DNA from 2 places in the Streptacidiphilus rugosus AM-16 genome. Region 1 is predicted to be linked to the other one. Evidence: riboswitches for the same ligand, from Rfam matches in the RefSeq annotation. Region 1 holds a riboswitch; the other holds the start of a gene.
The links. Region 1 has a riboswitch for glycine ahead of gcvT (glycine cleavage system aminomethyltransferase GcvT). Riboswitches for the same ligand answer to the same signal wherever they lie in the genome.
Positions count from the first base shown of each region.

Region 2: linked by a shared signal. The riboswitch ahead of gcvP (aminomethyl-transferring glycine dehydrogenase) and the one ahead of gcvT (glycine cleavage system aminomethyltransferase GcvT) in region 1 are both predicted to bind glycine.

Region 1 is NZ_JQMJ01000004.1:6,224,689-6,233,887, forward strand. It holds gene BS83_RS37160 (enhanced serine sensitivity protein SseB C-terminal domain-containing protein) at 254-985, opposite strand; gene BS83_RS37165 (enhanced serine sensitivity protein SseB C-terminal domain-containing protein) at 1,162-1,953, opposite strand; glycine riboswitch at 1,987-2,096, shown strand; gene gcvT (glycine cleavage system aminomethyltransferase GcvT) at 2,247-3,365, shown strand; gene gcvH (glycine cleavage system protein GcvH) at 3,472-3,849, shown strand; gene glyA (serine hydroxymethyltransferase) at 3,887-5,155, shown strand; gene BS83_RS37185 (L-serine ammonia-lyase) at 5,295-6,662, shown strand; gene BS83_RS37190 (ABC transporter ATP-binding protein) at 6,719-8,638, shown strand; gene rho (transcription termination factor Rho) at 8,664-9,199, opposite strand, start outside.
Region 2 is NZ_JQMJ01000004.1:1,311,627-1,320,825, forward strand. It holds gene gcvP (aminomethyl-transferring glycine dehydrogenase) at 1-1,752, opposite strand, end outside; glycine riboswitch at 1,914-2,013, opposite strand; partial or broken gene BS83_RS48905 (PRC and DUF2382 domain-containing protein) at 2,204-3,301, shown strand; gene BS83_RS15105 (DNA polymerase IV) at 3,635-5,143, opposite strand; gene BS83_RS15110 (GntR family transcriptional regulator) at 5,249-5,650, shown strand; gene BS83_RS15115 (ABC transporter ATP-binding protein) at 5,647-6,564, shown strand; gene BS83_RS15120 (transporter) at 6,561-7,553, shown strand; gene BS83_RS15125 (acyltransferase family protein) at 7,618-8,781, shown strand; gene BS83_RS15130 (SanA/YdcF family protein) at 8,910-9,199, opposite strand, start outside.

The DNA of each region.
Region 1 (9,199 bases):
CGTTCGACGGGGACGGCAAGCGAGAGCGACACCTGGCCGCCCCGGCTTGTTGCAGAAGCTTTCATCAACGGCACATAAGTCCGAAAGACCCGCCAGTGAATGGTTTCCTAACCGTGACCTGCATCGATGCAAAGCCGCAACCTGCGAATACGTCGATTCAGGAGCCTCTCGGCGCCCGTGCGCCACAGGCGTCAACGCGCGTAGAGGATATTTCCGCTGGTCAGAGCCTCGGATGACACCACTCCGGGAAGTGTCAGACCCGCTGATAGCACGCCGGCATACGCGCGGAAAGCCATGACGCGACCTGGTCATAAGGGTCCGCCAGTGCGACGGTCGACACGGCGAGACCGTCGGGGGCGGCCGGCAGGGCGCGGTGCATCATCTGCCGGACGGCGTCGACGGACTGGGCGGACGAATCGGTCAGTTCCAGACCAAGAACGACATAAGGCTCACCGACGGACGGTTCCACCCAAGCACGCCGCAACGACTGCACAGCGGATGTTTCGCTTGCGGCAGCGATGAGTTGACGGAAGAACGGGGCCGTCGCGGCGGGGCTGCCGACGCTCTCGGGGACGCTGCTCGGCGGCGCGTCCACGGCGGTCAGCGAGAGCGGGCCGGCGGGCAGCCGGTCGAGTCCGCCGGCGATCCGGCGCAGATCCGCCCACGGGATCCCGACCCCGCCGCCGCTCGCGTGCGGGTCGAGCCACAGCCCCCACCGCTCGCGGTAGAGCGCGGCCGCGACCTCGACGCCGGGCACGACCTGGTGCTGCCGGGTCCATCCGGACGCGGCGAGCTGCTCGGCGGAGGTGACACAGGGGGCGTAGCCGTACCCGCCGACCTCGAGGTTGCCGTACTGGACGTCGGGGCTGCCGGGGAGGCCGTGCCACAGCAGCATGAAGAGCTCGCCGGCGGCGATCTCCTGCAGCAGCGCCTCGTACCGGTCGTAACGGCCGGGCGCGAGCTCCCGCAGTGCCGCTTCGATCATCGTCTCCGCCCCCCTCACGATCCGCTCACCCCAGGATCGCCCACGGCGATCCTTCGCCGCGGTGCAGCCTAGTACTCGCGCGACACCGGACGATCACGCCACGGGCTCGGTCGGAAACCAACTCTGCAGGCGACTGCCCGGCGCGCTCAGGGGCGCGTGCAAGCGCTCCGCCGTCGTCAGGCCTGGGAGTAGAAAGGTGCGACCGTTCGGAGCATCCACTGCGCCGTGGGGTCCTCGGCCACCGCGTCGAGGAGGACCAGGGAGACCTCGAACGGCAGCGGGACCGCGCCCAGCGCGCGGCCGAGCGCGAGGCCGACGGCCTCGTGGTCCGCCGCGTCGTAGCGGGCGAGCTGGACGCCGACGAAGAGCTTCGGGGCGTCGCCCTCCACCTGGACGTACGCGCGACGCGCCGTCAGCACGACCGGCAGGGAGGCCAGTTCGCCCACCGCCGCGGCCAGGAAGTCGTACGGCTCCTCGTGCGCCTCAGGCTCCCACGCCGTCGCGCGGACGCCCTCCTCGGCCGGGTCGCCGCACAGGTCGGGGACGCCCGCCGCGGGGACGGGGAGTCCGACCGCGCCCTCGGGGTTGACCGCCAGGCCGACGCCCTGCGGGAGCCCGCGGGCCAGCTCGCGGACCGGGGCGATCGCGTACGGCATCTCCGGGCCCGCCACCGCGCGCAACTGCGCCTCCGAGCTGAAGACCGGGACGAAGGGCTGTCCCGCCAGCTCCGTGGTGGGCAGGTCGAGGGTGACCCCGTCACGGCTCGGGCCGGACGGCATCGGGACCCAGACGTGGCTGCGGCCCAGCACCTCCATCAGGCGCGGCGTCGCCCCCGGGTCGCCGACGGAGGCGGCGAGCGCGAGTTCCAGCTCGTTCTCCGGCCACCTCCCCACCTGCTGCTGCGGGACCCCCGGGTACTCCTGCACGGTCTCCTCCACCTGTTCGCCAGCGCCCGTGTGCCATGCCATGATGGGCCCACTCACAATCGCATACCGGCCGTTCGAACCCGCGCGGGAGAGCTCGGCGACACACCCCGTCCCGGGGCGGGTCGTCGGCGCCGAAGGAGCAAGCCCTCCCCCGAATCTCTCAGGCACAACACCGCACGGGCGAGGCAGTTCTGGAAAGCGACCAGTCACGTTCGGCGTGCTGGTCCACCCACGGTGCAAGCCGTGCCCACGGGCGCGGTGAAGCTCTCAGGTCGCAGCGACAGACGGGGAGGGACCCTGCCGCAGCATGCCCTGAACCGCTTGGAGATCCTGCTATGTCTCTCCGCCTGACCGCGCTGGACGCCGTCCATCGCTCCCTCGGCGCCACCATGACCGACTTCGCCGGCTGGGACATGCCGCTGCGCTACGGCAGCGAGCGCGAGGAGCACAACGCCGTCCGCACCAAGGCCGGCCTCTTCGACCTCTCCCACATGGGCGAGATCACGGTCACCGGTCCGCAGGCGGGCGAGCTGCTGGACCACGCGCTGGTCGGCTTCGTCTCCGCGCTCGCGGTGAACAAGGCCCGCTACACCATGATCTGCGCCCCCGACGGCGGCATCCTGGACGACCTGATCGTCTACCGCACCGGTGAGGCCGAGTTCATGGTCGTCGCCAACGCCTCCAACGCGCAGCTGGTGCTCGACGAGCTGACCGCCCGCGCGGAGGGCTTCGACGCCGTCGTGCGCGACGACCGCGACGCGTACGCGCTGATCGCCGTCCAGGGCCCCGACTCCCCCGCGATCCTCGGCTCGCTCACCGACGCCGACCTGCCGGGCCTGAAGTACTACACCTCCCTCCCGGCCACCGTCGCGGGCCGCCCGGCGCTGCTCGCCCGGACGGGCTACACCGGCGAGGACGGTTTCGAGCTCTTCCTCGCCCCGGCCGACGCCGAGGCGGTCTGGGCCGCGCTGACCGAGGCCGGCGCCTCCTACGGGCTGATCCCCTGCGGGCTCTCCTGCCGCGACACCCTGCGCCTGGAGGCCGGGATGCCGCTGTACGGGCACGAGCTCAACACCTCGCTGACCCCCTTCGACGCCGGCCTGGGCCGCGTCGTGCGCTTCGACAAGACGACCAACGACGGCGCCTTCGTCGGCCGTGAGGCCCTGGAGAAGGCCGCCGAGCAGGCCGCCGCCACCCCGCCGCGGGTGCTGGTCGGCCTGGTCTCCCCCGGCCGCCGGGTCCCCCGGGCGGAGATGAACGTCGTCGACGCCGAGGGCACGGTCATCGGCTCGATCACCTCCGGCGCGCCCTCCCCGACCCTGGGCAAGCCGATCGCCATGGCCTACGTGGACGCCGCCCACGCCACGCCGGGCGGCAGCGTCGCCGTGGACGTGCGCGGCACGCACGAGCCGGTCGAGGTCGTCGCGCTGCCGTTCTACAAGCGCGCCCGCTGAGCCGCGGCGCGCCCGCGCCGCAAGAATCACTCTTCGGGGTCACCACATTCTGGGACGACTGGCCCCCGTTTCGCCGTACCCACACCTCATCCGGGAGAATCACGTCATGAGCAACCCCCAGCACCTCACGTACAGCAAGGAGCACGAGTGGCTGACGGCCGCCGAGGGTGGCGTGGCCACCGTCGGGATCACCGCCTTCGCCGCCGACGCTCTCGGTGACGTCGTCTACGTCCAGCTGCCCGAGGTCGGCGACACCGTGGCCGCCGGCGACACCTGTGGCGAGCTGGAGTCGACCAAGTCGGTCAGCGACCTCTACACCCCCGCCTCCGGCGAGGTCGTCGAGGTCAACCAGGCCGTCATCGACGACCCGGCCCTGGTCAACTCGGAGCCCTTCGAGGGTGGCTGGCTTTTCAAGCTCCGTCTCGACGGCGAGCCGGAGGGTCTGCTCAGCGCCGACGAGTACACCGCCCACACCGGCGGCTGACCGCCTGTCTGACGAGCCGAGGGATCCCCAGAACGCCATGACCGTCCTCAATCAGTCCCTGCACAGCCTCGACCCCGAGGTCGCCGCCGCTGTGGACGCCGAGCTGCACCGCCAGCAGTCCACCCTGGAGATGATCGCCTCCGAGAACTTCGCCCCGGTGGCGGTTCTGGAGGCCCAGGGCTCGGTGCTCACCAACAAGTACGCCGAGGGCTACCCCGGTCGCCGCTACTACGGCGGCTGCGAGCACGTCGACGTCGTCGAGCAGCTCGCGATCGACCGGATCAAGGAGCTCTTCGGCGCCGAGCACGCCAACGTGCAGCCGCACTCCGGCGCGCAGGCCAACGCCGCCGCGATGTTCGCGCTGATCAAGCCCGGGGACACGATCCTCGGTCTGGACCTGGCGCACGGCGGCCACCTGACCCACGGCATGAAGATCAACTTCTCCGGCAAGCTCTACAACGTGGTCGCCTACCACGTGGACGCCGAGACGAACCTGGTCGACATGGACGAGGTCGAGCGCCTGGCCAAGGAGCACCAGCCCAAGCTGATCGTGGCCGGCTGGTCCGCCTACCCGCGTCAGCTGGACTTCGCCGCATTCCGCCGGATCGCGGACGAGGTCGGCGCGCTGCTGATGGTCGACATGGCCCACTTCGCCGGCCTGGTCGCCGCGGGGCTGCACCCCTCCCCGGTGCCCTACGCGGACGTGGTCACCACGACGACGCACAAGACCCTCGGCGGTCCGCGCGGCGGCGTGATCCTCTCCAAGGCCGAGTACGCCAAGAAGATCAACTCCGCGGTCTTCCCCGGCCAGCAGGGTGGCCCGCTGGAGCACGTGATCGCCGCCAAGGCCGTGGCCTTCAAGGTCGCCGCCACGGAGGAGTTCAAGGACCGCCAGCGCCGCACCCTCGAAGGCGCCAAGATCCTCGCCGAGCGGCTGACGCAGTCGGACGCGGTCGAGGCCGGCGTCTCCGTCCTCTCCGGCGGCACGGACGTGCACCTGGTCCTGGTGGACCTGCGCAAGTCCGAGCTGGACGGCCAGCAGGCGGAGGACCGCCTGCACGCGGTCGGCATCACGGTCAACCGCAACGCGGTGCCGTTCGACCCGCGCCCGCCGATGGTCACCTCCGGCCTGCGCATCGGCGCTCCGGCGCTGGCCACCCGCGGCTTCCAGGCCGAGGACTTCCGTGAGGTCGCCGACATCATCGCCGAGGCGCTGAAGCCGTCCTTCGACGAGGCCAAGTCCGCCGAGCTCGCGGCGCGCGTCAGCGCGCTGGCGGCGAAGCACCCGCTCTACCCCGACCTGTAAGTCGTCGGGGGCCCGGAGTTTTCGGGCAGTTCGTATGAAATCGGCGGGGCACCGCGCACACTGGAACCACACGGTGGCGCGCGGTGCCCCGGCGCGTGTTCCCTCCGTTCGTCCCCCACCACAAGACAAGGGCGTCCTCGTGGCCATCAGCGTCTTCGACCTCTTCTCCATCGGCATCGGCCCGTCCAGCTCCCACACGGTCGGCCCGATGCGGGCGGCGCGCATGTTCGCCCGCCGGCTGAAGTCGGAGGGCCTGCTGGCCGACACGTGCTCGGTGCGCGCGGAGCTCTTCGGCTCGCTCGGCGCGACCGGCCACGGCCACGGCACCCCGAAGGCGGTGCTGCTGGGTCTGGAGGGTCACTCGCCGCGAACGGTCGACATCGCGCAGGCCGACCTGGACGTCGAACGGATCAGGGCGACCAAGCGACTCTCGCTGCTCGGCACCCACGAGATCGGCTTCGACCCCGAGAACGAGCTGATCCTGCACCGCCGCAGGTCGCTGCCGTACCACGCCAACGGCATGACCCTGTGCGCCTACGACGCGGCGGGCGTACCGCTGCTGGAGAAGACCTACTACTCGGTCGGCGGCGGCTTCGTCGTCGACGAGGACGCCATCGGCGCGGACCGCGTGGTGCTCGACGACACCGTCCTGAAGTACCCCTTCCGCACCGGCACCGACCTGCTGCGGCTGACCAACGAGACCGGCCTGTCCATCTCCTCCCTCATGCTGGAGAACGAGAAGGCCTGGCGCACCGAGGCGGAGATCCGGACGGGCCTGCTGGAGATCTGGTCCGTGATGCAGGAGTGCGTGCGCAACGGCATGCACCACGAGGGCATCCTCCCCGGCGGCCTCAAGGTCCGCCGTCGCGCCGCCTCCGGCGCACGGGCCCTGCGCGTCGAGGGCATCGGCCCGGCGAACGCGATGGAGTGGGTCACCCTCTACGCGATGGCCGTCAACGAGGAGAACGCGGCTGGCGGCCGCGTCGTCACCGCCCCGACCAACGGCGCGGCGGGCATCATCCCGGCGGTCCTGCACTACTACCTGAACTTCATCCCCAGCGCGGACGAGGACGGCGTCGTCCGCTTCCTGCTCGCCGCGGGCGCGGTCGGCATGCTCTTCAAGGAGAACGCCTCCATCTCCGGCGCCGAGGTCGGCTGCCAGGGCGAGGTCGGCTCCGCCTGCTCCATGGCCGCCGGCGGCCTCGCCGAGGTCCTCGGCGGCACGCCCGAGCAGGTCGAGAACGCCGCAGAGATCGGCATCGAGCACAACCTCGGCCTCACCTGCGACCCGGTCGGCGGCCTGGTCCAGATCCCCTGCATCGAACGCAACGGCATGGCGGCCGTCAAGGCCGTCACCGCCGCCCGCATGGCGCTCCGCGGCGACGGCCGCCACCACGTCTCGCTGGACAAGGCGATCAAGACGATGAAGGAGACCGGCGCCGACATGAAGATCAAGTACAAGGAGACCTCCCGCGGCGGCCTGGCCGTGAACGTCATCGAGTGCTGACGGGGCAGGCGGTCCCCTTTGGCCTCAGGGAAGCCTGAGGCCCTACCGTCTCTCCCATGAGCATGGAGAGCACCGCCTGGATGCAGCTGCACAGCGTCATGAACGCGCAGCAGGAGCGCCGCCCCTTCGACCGCGCCACACTGCGGCGCATCGGCGCCTTCGCCCGACCGCACCGCCGCCGTATCTGGCAGTTCGTGGTGCTGAGCGTGGCGACCGCGCTGCTCGCCGTCGCCACGCCGGTGCTCGCGGGGCGCGTCGTCGACGCGATCGTCTCCCACGGCGACCAGAGCACCGTCATACGACTCGCCCTGCTCATCGCTCTCATCGCGCTCGCCGAGGCGGGCTTCGGGATCCTCGGGCGCTGGCTGTCCTCGACGCTCGGTGAAGGACTCATCCTCGATCTGCGGACAGCCGTGTTCGACCACGTGCAGCGGATGCCGGTCGCGTTCTTCACGCGTACGCGTACGGGCGCCCTCGTCAGTCGCCTCAACAACGACGTGATCGGCGCGCAGCGCGCCTTCAGCAACACCCTCTCCGGAGTCGTCAGCAATCTGGTGACCCTGCTGCTGACCCTCGTCGTGATGCTCACTCTCTCCTGGCAGATCACGCTGCTCGCGCTGGTGCTGCTGCCGCTGTTCGTGATCCCCGCGCGGCGGACGGGCAGCCGGATGGCGAAGCTCCAGCGCGAGGCCGCCAACCTCAACGCGGCCATGGGCACCCGGATGACCGAACGGTTCTCGGCACCCGGCGCCACCCTGGTCAAGCTCTTCGGGCGGCCCGAGGACGAGTCCGTCGAGTTCGCCGCGCGGGCCCGGCGGGTGCGGGACATCGGGGTGCGGACGGCGATGGCACAGTCGGTGTTCATCACCGCTCTGACGCTCGTCTCCGCCCTGGCGCTCGCGCTCGTCTACGGGCTCGGCGGCTGGTTCGCCCTGCGCGGCACCCTGCAGCCGGGCGCCGTGGTGTCCCTGGCACTGCTGCTGACCCGCCTCTACGCGCCGCTCACGTCGCTCGCGGGGGCGCGCGTCGAGGTCATGAGCGCTCTGGTCAGCTTCGAGCGCGTCTTCGAGGTCCTCGACCTCAAGCCGCTGATCGAGGAGAAGCCGGAGGCCCGCGCCGTGCCCGAGGGGCCCGCCGCCGTGGAGTTCGACGACGTCCGTTTCGGCTACCCGTCCGCCGACAAGGTCTCCCTCGCCTCGCTGGAGGAGGTCGCCGCCCTGGACACCCGCAGCGGCGCGGAGGTCCTGCACGGCATCAGCTTCCGCGCCGAACCCGGCCAGACCGTCGCCCTGGTCGGCTCGTCCGGCGCCGGGAAGTCGACCATCGCGCAGTTGCTGCCGCGCCTGTACGACACCGACGAGGGAGCCGTCCGCATCGGCGGCGTCGACGTACGTGACCTGAGCGCCGAGTCCATGCGGGCGACCCTCGGCATGGTCACCCAGGACGGGCACCTCTTCCACGACTCCGTGCGCGAGAACCTGCTGCTCGCGCGGCCCGGGGCCGACGAGGACGAGCTGTGGGACGTGCTGCGCCGGGCACGCCTCGAAGATCTCGTACGCTCGCTGCCCGACGGCCTCGACACCGTGGTCGGCGAGCGCGGCTACCGCCTCTCCGGCGGCGAGCGCCAGCGCATGACCATCGCCCGGTTGCTGCTGGCCCGCCAGCGCGTCGTGATCCTCGACGAGGCCACCGCCCACCTGGACAACACCTCGGAAGCGGCCGTCCAGGAGGCACTCGCGGAGGCCCTGGAGGGGCGGACCGCCGTGGTCATCGCCCACCGACTGTCGACGATCCGCGCGGCCGACCTGATCCTCGTCGTCGAAGCCGGCCGGATCGTGGAGCGCGGCACGCACGAGGAACTGCTGGCGGCGGCCGGCCGGTACGCCGAGCTCCACCGGACGCAGTTCGAGAGGCACACGCACGGGACGGGCGTGAAGGAGACCGCGGGAGCGGGCCTCGGGGAGCCGGTGGCCTAGATCAGGCCGGCGGGGACACGCCCGTTCAGCGGGCGGCCGGGGTGGTGAGCTGGACCTGACGGAGGAACTCGGCGTTGGTCGAGGTCTTCTTCAGGCGTTCCAGCATCAGCTCCACGGCCTGCTGCGGCTGCTGGGCCGCGAGGGCGCGGCGGAGGCGGTGGAGCGCGGTCAGTTCGTCGGGGTGGGTGAGGAGTTCCTCGCGGCGGGTGCCGGTGCCGGTCGGGACGACGGCGGGGAAGACGCGCTTCGCCGCGAGGGCGCGGTCGAGGCGGATCTCCAGGTTCCCGGTGCTCTTGAGCTCCTCGAAGTAGTAGTCGTCGGCGCGCGATCCGGTCTCCACCAGGGCGGTGGCCAGGATGGTCAGCGAGCCGCCGTTCTCGATGTTGCGGGCCGCGCCGAAGAACTGCTTCGGCCCGAGCAGCGCGCCGGCGTCGACGCCGCCGCTGAGCGTGCGGCCCTGGCCGGCCGTGGCGATGGCGTTGTGGGCGCGGCAGAGGCGGGTCAGCGAGTCGACCAGCATCACCACGTCCTGGCCGGCCTCGACCAGGCGCTTGGCCCGCT
Region 2 (9,199 bases), 4.9 Mb from region 1:
GCGGACGGCCAGCAGGCCGGCCAGTTCGCCCTGGGAGCCGGCGTTCGGCTGGATGGAGACCGCGTCGTAGCCGGTGACCTCGGCCAGGCGCTGCTCGAGCTCTCCGATCAGCTGCAGGTAGCCGCCCGCCTGCTGCTCGGGGGCGAAGGGGTGCACGTTCGCGAACTCGGGCCAGGTGATCGCCTCCATCTCGGTGGTGGCGTTCAGCTTCATCGTGCAGGAGCCGAGCGGGATCATGCCGCGGTCCAGCGCGTAGTCCTTGTCGGCGAGCTTGCGCAGGTAGCGCAGCATGCCGGTCTCGGAGCGGTGCGCGTGGAAGGTCGGGTGGGTCAGGTACTCGTCGGAGCGCAGCAGCGCCTCCGGCAGCGAGGCGCCGGCCTCGGCGTCCAGCGCGTCCACGTCCTGCTCGCCCGACACGCCGAAGGCGGCCCAGACGGCGGCCAGGTCGGCCCGGGTGGTGGTCTCGTCGCACGCGGCGGAGACCAGGTCGGCGGAGGCCGCGTACAGGTTGACCCCGGCGGCGCGGGCGGCCTCGACGACCTCGGCGGCGCGGCCGGTCACGCGGGCGGTGACGGTGTCGAAGAACGCGCCGTGCACGACCTCGACGCCGCCGCGGCGCAGGCCCTCGGCCAGCACGGAGGCGTAGCGGTGGGTGCGCGAGGCGATCTGGGCCAGGCCGTCCGGGCCGTGGTAGACCGCGTACATCGAGGCCATGACGGCCAGCAGCACCTGAGCGGTGCAGATGTTGGAGGTGGCCTTCTCGCGGCGGATGTGCTGCTCGCGGGTCTGCAGCGCCAGGCGGTAGGCGCGGTTGCCGTCGGCGTCGACGGAGACGCCGACCAGGCGGCCGGGCAGGCTGCGGGCGAACTCGGCGCGCACGGACATGTAGCCGGCGTGCGGGCCGCCGAAGCCCATCGGGACGCCGAAGCGCTGGGTGGTGCCGACCGCGATGTCCGCGCCGAGCGAGCCAGGGGACTTCAGCAGGGTCAGCGCCAGCAGGTCGGCGGCGACGGTGACGACCGCGCCGAGCTCCTTGGCCTGGGCGATGACCGGGGCCAGGTCGCGGACCACACCGGACGCGCCCGGGTACTGCAGCAGCACGCCGAAGACGCCGCGCTCGGCGATCTCGGCCGGGATGCCCTCGCTCAGGTCGGCGACGACGGTCTCGATGCCGGTCGGCACCGTGCGGGTCTCGATGACCGCGACGGTCTGCGGCAGGGTGTCGGCGTCGATCACGAAGACGCCGCCCTTGACCTTGCCCATGCGGCGGGCCAGCGCGACGGCCTCGGCCGCGGCGGTGCCCTCGTCCAGCAGGGAGGCGCCGGCGGTGGGCAGACCGGTCAGGTCGGTGACCATGGTCTGGAAGTTGAGCAGCGCCTCCAGGCGGCCCTGCGAGATCTCCGGCTGGTACGGCGTGTACGCGGTGTACCAGGAGGGGTTCTCCAGGACGTTGCGCAGGATCACCGGCGGGGTGAAGGTGCCGTAGTAGCCGAGCCCGATCATCGAGCGGAGCACCTGGTTGCGGTCGGCGAGCTCGCGGAGCTCGTCCAGCACCTGGGCCTCGGAGCGGGCGGCCGGCAGGTCCAGCGCGGTCAGGCTGCGGATGGCGTCCGGGACGGCGGCGGCGGTCAGCTCGTCCAGGGAGCCGTAACCCACCTGCGCCAGCATCTTCGCCTGGGCCTCGGCGTCCGGGCCGATGTGGCGGTTCTCAAAGGGGCTGGACTGCTCCAGCGCGGAAAGCGAGGACGTCATGGGGAGTGTGGCCTCCTGGTCGGACCCGATGGGCGCTGTGGACGCCCGGACGACCTCCCCCTCTGTCATGGAACCTGAGAGCTTCACCGGCCGGAGCCGGCTTTCACCGTCGGTGAGTACCGCCCCGAAACTGCCGACGCGGTACTGCTTTCCAGAGTGACCTCGCGTGCGCGGTACTTCGGCCTGAGAGATTCCGGGGAGGATTTGCTCCTTCGGCGCCGCTCGCCCTGATGGACGATCGGACTCTCCCGCGCATGCTCGACGGTCAACGGCCAGCCTACCAGCGCGCTTCCCGCGACGAACGGGGCGCAGATCACACCCGGGCCACCCGGCATGAACCCGGACGGAGCAGCGACACACCCGGTGGAGCTGCGTACGTTCGACAAAGCGATCATTGTGCCTTTTCGTATGAGTTGAGCACGTTCGTCAGTTGAACAGACCGGCGCGGCCGATGGAGGAGTGGAACAGCGTGCAGACCGAGATCGACCCCAGGGATCTGATCGGCCACAAGGCCGTGGACAAGAACGGCGAGAAGATCGGCACGGTGGACGAGGTCTACCTCGACGACGCCACCGGGGAGCCCGAGTGGGCGGCCGTACGGACCGGCCTCTTCGGCCGTGACGCCTTCGTCCCGCTGACGACGAGCGAGTTCGTCTCCGACGAGCTGCGCGTGCCCTACGAGAAGTCGCAGGTGAAGGACTCCCCCGACTTCGGCGTCGGCCAGCACCTCTCCCCGGCGCAGGAGCTCCAGCTCTACCGCTACTACGGGCTCGAGGTGCCCACCGGCAACGGCCAGCACGCCGCGGACTCCGGCGCCCGCCTGGCGGACAAGCCCGCGCAGGCGACGGTGATGACCGCGACTCCGGCGGCGGCCGCCGGTACCGCCGCTGCCGCGACTGCGGCGACCGCGGCGGCGGCTGCGAAGCACAAGAACGAGCGCGAGGAGAAGCCGGTGGAACGGACGCTGACGGGCACCCCGGTGGTGGAGCCGCTGTCCGGTGCGGGCCGCACCGCCGCGTTCGTCACCGGCGGGGCTCCGAAGACCGGCACCTCGGCCCCGGCTCCGGCAGCCGCGGCGGCTGCCGCCGCCCCGGCAGCGGCGGCGGTGTCGACCCCCGCGCCCGCGCCGACGGTGCAGCAGACGCCGCCGGCCGCGCCGTTCCCCGGCGCGGACGCGCAGCGACGCCCGGACCCGCTGACCGACCCGCTGCCGGGACTGGCCGCTCCGCAGAAGTCGGCCGGTGCGAAGGACCCGGTGCCGGACCCGGTCGAGTTCGTCTGCCGCGAGGAGCGGCTGGACATCAGCACCGAGTGGCGCGTGCTGGGCCGCGCGCGGCTGCGCAAGTACGTCACGACCGAGCAGGTCGAACGCCGCGTCCCGGTCGTCCGCGAGCGGATCCGCGTGGAGCGCGTCCCGGTCAGCGCGGAGGAGCGCGCGCAGCTGACCGAGGAGGAGATCGCGGAGAGCGTGGAGGAGGTGACCCTCCACGAGGAGCGCCTGGTCGTGAAGAAGACGATCGTGCCGGTGGAACGGATCCGCCTGGTGACCGAGCGGATCACCGAGGAGGAGGTCGTCCGCGAGGAGCTCCACCGCGAGCACATCCAGGTCCAGGACGGCTCGCGCCCTGCGGGCACCCCGGTCACTCCCCCCGCCGCCGGCGCCCCCGTCGGCGGCCCCCACTGGCCGGCACGCCGGCCTCCCCGGCAGCCCGCCCCATGGCCCCGGTCGGCCCCGCGGCGGACCTCCCCGACCACGCGATGGGCATGTAGCCACCCCCTCAGGGGCGCGAGGAACGGCGCGCTACCGCCAAAGAGAGGGCGCGTTGCAACCACCCAGGGGCGCGAGGAACGGCGCGACAAGCCACCGGCATGCAGATGGTCCTCAGTGAGCAGGGCCATCCGCACAGGGTGGTTGCTCCCGCAGTTCCTCGCGCCCCTGGGGGCTGCTCGCCTGCAGAGCGCCGCGGCTGTCCGGCGTTGCCGGGTGGAGCGGGAGGGCGGGGGCGGGGGTGAGGGCCGGGTCGTCCACCGGGAAGGTGCGGACGCGGCCGACCGGGGAGCCCGGGGATTCGAAGCGGAGCGTCACGCGGCCCACGCCGCTGCCCTGGACCCAGCCGTGGCCGAACTCGGCGTGCTCCGCGTCCTGCCCCGGCATCCAGCGGCGGCCGGTCAGTTCCCCGCCGGGGTGGAACGCCCGCGGGCCGGTCGGGCCGCCGTACGCGGGCTCGGCCGGCTCGGCCCCTTCGCTCGCCTCCGCCGCGTCGGCCAGCTCCGCGAGTTCCTCGTACTCCTCCATCTCCTCCCGCTGCGCCTGCGCGAAGAGATCCTCCTGCGTCCAGTCCGCCAGCCCGGTGACACCGACGCCGAGCAGGCGAATGCCGCCCAGCAGTTCGACGGAGTCGACCAGGCGGCGGGCCATCTGCGCTATCACCAGCGGGTCGTCCGTCGGGGCCGGCAAGGTCTCCGAGCGGGTCAGCGTGCTGAAGTCGAAGCGGCGGATCTTGACGACCACCGTGCGCCCCGAGCGTCCCGCCGCGCGGAGCCTGCGGACGCAGCGGTCGGCCAGCCGGTCCAGCTCCTCCATGATCCGGTCGCGGTCGCCGAGGTCGACCTCGAAGGTGTCCTCCACGGAGACGGACTTGGCGTCCCGGTCGGGGACGACCGGCCGCTCGTCGCGGCCCTGGGCCAGCTCGTGGACGCCCGCGCCGTGCGCGCGGCCCAGCAGATGGACCAGTTCCTCCTGGGAGAGCGCCGCCACGTCGGAGACCAGGGTGAGGCCCGCGCGGCGCAGCGTCTCCGCCGTGGCGGGGCCGACGCCGGGCAGCGCGCGGACCGGGAGCGGTTGCAGGACCTCGCGCTCGCGGCCGGCCTCGATCAGGACGAGTCCGTCCGGCTTCGCCTGCTCGGAGGCGATCTTGGCGAGGAACTTCGTCGTGGACAGGCCGACCGACGCGGTCAGGCCGACCTTGGCGGCGATGTCGGCCCGCAGGTCCTCCCCGAGCGCGCGGGCCAGCTCCGCGCCGCCCGACTCCAGCAGCCCGCCGTAGGGCCCGGCGGCGAGGTCGACGAAGGCCTCGTCCAGGCTCAGTGGCTCCACCAGGGGCGAGAGCTCCCGCAGCAGCGCCATCACCTGGTCGCTGATCTGCCGGTAGAGCTCGAACCTGGGGATCAGGAACGCGGCGTTGGGCGCGAGTCGGCGCGCGTGGGCCATCGCCATCGCCGAGTGCACGCCGAAGCGCCGCGCCTCGTAGGAGGCGGTGGCCACCACCCCGCGTGCGCCGAGCCCGCCGACGACCACCGGCTTTCCGCGCAGGCTCGGCTTGGACGCCTGCTCCACCGAGGCGAAGAAGGCGTCCATGTCGAGGTGCAGGATCGACGGGACGGACCGCATGGCCCGATCATCGCGCACGGGTACGACAACGGCCCGCAGGCGGGTTTGACAGCTCCGTGCGCCGCTGACTACTTTCACTAATCAATTAGTGAAAGGGGTACCACGGTGGAGTTCCGTCTGCGCCGCGGCAGCGGCGTCCCGGCCTACCAGCAGATCGTGCAGCAGATCGAGCAGGCCCTGCGGGTCGGCACGCTGCGCCTCGGGGACAAGCTGCCCACGGCACGCGAGGTGGTCGCGGCCACCGCGGTGAACCCGAACACCGTGCTGCGGGCCTACCAGGAACTGCAGCGCGCCGGTCTGGTCGAGTCCCGCCAGGGGCTGGGCACCTTCGTGGTGCGCACCCTCGGCCGCGCCGACAGCGCCGCCGACTCCGGGCTCCGCGAGGAGCTGGAGGCCTGGGTCGCCAGTGCCCGCGAGCACGGTCTCGAACGCGAGGACGTGCTGGCCCTGGCCGCCTCGGTCGTCGACGCGCAGTTCCCCTCCCCGGTGACCGGGGAGGGGAAGTGATAGCCCGCTCCCCCACTGCGCTGGAGACGATCGGGCTCACCCTCCGCCACGGGCGGCGCACCCTGCTCGACGCCTGCTCGCTGCGCGTCCCGCGCGGTGCGGTCTGCGGCCTGGTCGGCCCCAACGGTGCGGGCAAGAGCCTGCTGCTGTCCGCCGCCGCCGGTCTGGTCGCCCCGCAGGAGGGCGAGGTCACCGTGCTCGGCCTGCCGGCGGGCGACGCGCAGGTGCTGCCCGAGGTCGGCTTCGTCGACCAGCAGCGGAGCCTGTACCGGCGGATGACCGTGGCGGAGCTGCTGGAGACGGGACGGCGCACGAACGTCCGCTGGCAACCGGCGCGCGCACAGGAGCTGCTCGACCTCGGCCGGGTGCCTCTCGGCTGCGGGATCGGCGCGCTCTCCGGCGGGCAGCGCACCCTCGTCGCCGTGGCCCTGGCCCGCGCCAAGGCGCCGAAGCTGCTGCTTCTCGACGAACCGCTGGCCGACCTCGACCCGCTGGTGCGACGCGCCGTCATGGGCCTGCTGCTGACCGACGTCGCCGACGAGGGCGTCACCGTGCTGCTCTCCACCCACATCCTCACCGATCTCGACGAGGTCGTGGACCATCTCGTCCTCCTGGACGGCGGGCGGGTACGCCTGGCCGGCGAACTGCCGGAGCTGCTGGCGGCGCACCGGTACCTCGACCGTGGCGCCGACGACGCCCGACCCTGGCCGGGCCTGCTGGTCGAGCAGACCGGAGCCGGAGCCGGAAGCAGCGCCCTGGTCCGCCTGGAGCAGAGCGCCGCCGAGGCCGTCGGTGCGGACGCCCGTCCGACCCTGGAGGAGCTCGTCCTCTCCTACCTGCGCTCCCCCGGAGCGGACCGCTGGCTCTCCCCCGGGATGCGTCCCGACCCGGCCCGGGGAGTGCTGATCCCGTGAGCGCACCCATGCTCCAGTTGGTGCCGCTGCGGGTGCGCCGGATCCCGGAGCGGCCCGCGCGCATCAGCCTCCTGGTCCTGGCCGGGCTCGCGCTGCGACGTCACCGCCGGACCCTCGGGGTGGTCGCCCTGGCCCTGCTCGTCCTCATGCTCTGGGCCGTGTGGACCGCGCAGTCGGTCGCCACCGCCCACGACGCGTGGTTCGCCACCGACTGCCGCGGCACCGGCCTCACGAGCTGGTGCCAGGCGGCGGGTGACGACCTCGCCCACGCGGTGCAGTCGGCGCAGTACCTGCAGATCGCCCTGGTGGCCGTGCCGGCCCTGATCTGCGGGCTGCTGGGAGCGCCGCTGTTGGCCAGGGAGTACGAGCAGGGCACCCACAGGCTCGCCTGGACCCAGTCCGTCCCGCGCGGCCGCTGGCTCACCGCACAGCTCGCGGTGCTCGGCAGCGCGTCCGCGCTGGTCGGCGCCGCGGCGGCACTGCTGGGCACCAGGCTGCACCAGGCCGCCGACCCGGCCGTCCTCCGGGAGTCCTCCGGCTTCGCGCCGCTCCCGTTCAACTCCTTCGGCCCGGTCCTGACGGCCGGGACGGTGCTGGCCTTCTCGATCGGCGTGCTCTGCGGCGCCCTGTGGCGGCGGACCCTGCCGGCCATCGCCACCACGGCAGTGGGCTACGGCGGCATCGTTCTGCTCGTCACCGCGCTCCGGGGCCGCCTCCAACCCTCGCGGACGATCTTCCCGCCGCACGGGTACGACCTGCGCCCGGACGACTGGCTGACGGCCGACGGCGTCGTCACCGCGGACGGCCACCGGCTCTCCTACGCCCAGTGCCCGCAGAGCGGTTGCCCGGCCGGTTCACGGACCTTCGAGGTCTACCACAGCGCGGCCCAGCTCTGGCCGACGCAGTGGACCGCCGCCGGGATCATGCTGGCCCTCGCCGTGCTCGCGCTGCTGCTGAGCTACCGCGCCGTCGGCCGCAGAACCCTGTAACCCCCGCCCTCGGCTCCGCCGACCCACCCTCGTCCACGCGTCCGCGCCGGAGGAGCACTTCGCCATGCCCTTTTCCACTCTCACCGAACCGCTGCGCACGCCCTCGACGCGACCGCGTCCCGCCGGGGGACCCACCCGCCTGGCGGCCGTCGACGGACTGCGACTGCTCGCCGCGGCGGCCGTGGCCGCGTACCACTACCTGGGCACGCCCACGCCCGACTTCTGGGGCAAGGGGCGCGACCTGCCGCAGGCCGCACCGCTGACGCACGCCGTCAGCGGCTACGGGTGGCTGGGTGTGGAGGCGTTCTTCCTGATCAGCGGCTTCGTCATCTGCATGAGCTGCTGGGGCCGCACCCCGGCCCAGTTCGCCGTCTCCCGTGTCGCACGGCTCTTCCCGCTCTACTGGACGGTCGTGCTGCTGATCGCCCTGGTCGGCGCCGCCGCCGTCCTGGCAGGGCAGCACTCGGGCACCCCGACGGACCTGCGCACCAGCATCGGCAATCTGACGATGATCCCCGGCCCGCTCGGTCTGCAGGCCACCGACGGCGTCGCCTGGACGCTGTGGGTGGAGGCCCGCTTCTACCTGCTGATGGGCGTGCTGCTGCTGGTCGGCCTCACCTACCGGCGCGCCGTCGCCTTCGGCTTCCTGTGGCTCACCCTGGCCGCGATCGGGCGCGAACTCCACTCGGCCGTCCTGGACGAGTTCCTGCTCGGCCGCTACGCCGGGCTCTTCGTCACCGGCATCGCGCTCCACCTGATGCACCGTTTCGGCCCGAACCTGCTGCTGTGGCTGATGGCCGGCTTCGCCTGGTGCTACGCCCTGACGGTGCTGCACGACCGGGTGGCCGAGCACGCCGTCCCCGCGGGACGCGGGGCGAGCCCGAACTGGGCGGTCAGCGCGGCGGTGCTCACCGTCTTCCTGCTGCTGCTCGCACTGGCCGGCCCGGGGCCGCTACGGCGGGTGCGCGGCCGCGCGCTCGTCCACGCGGGCGCGCTGACCTACCCGTTCTACCTGGTCCACCAGAGCCTGGGCATCCCGGTCGCCCGCGGCGTCCTGAAGGCCCTCCCGGGCCTGGGGCTGCTCCCCGCGATCTCCCTCGGCCTCGGCTTCTCGCTGCTGCTGGCGGCGGTGCTGAACCACCTGGTCGATCGCGGCCTGGGCCGCGTCCTCCGCCGGCAGCTCACCGCCGCACTCGACCCGGCACCCGCAGTTCCCGCCTCGCACTAGTTGCACCACTCAGGAGCGCGGGGAACTGCGCGACAAGCCAGCGGCGCGCGGATGGTCCTCACGGCGCAGGGCCATCCGCACCGGGTGGTTGCTCGCGCAGTTCCTCGCGCCCCTGAGGTGAGCGCAACTCAGGGCTTGGGGGCGAGCGTGGCCAGGGTGGTGACCCGCGGTCCGAGCAGGTGGGGGTCCGGGTGGAAGAGTTCGTCGATCAGGACCGCCTTGTCCGCCGAGGCGATCTCGCGGACCGCGCCGTAGTCCCACGTGGCGTCATGCGGTTCGGGCACCCCGACGCCCCACGCGTCGATCCCGGCGGTCCGGCACAGCGCGACCGCACGGCGGATCGCGTACTCCTGGTTGACCAGCAGCGCGCGGGTCACCCCGAAAATGCGGTGCGCACGCGCACAGGAGTCCCAGGTGT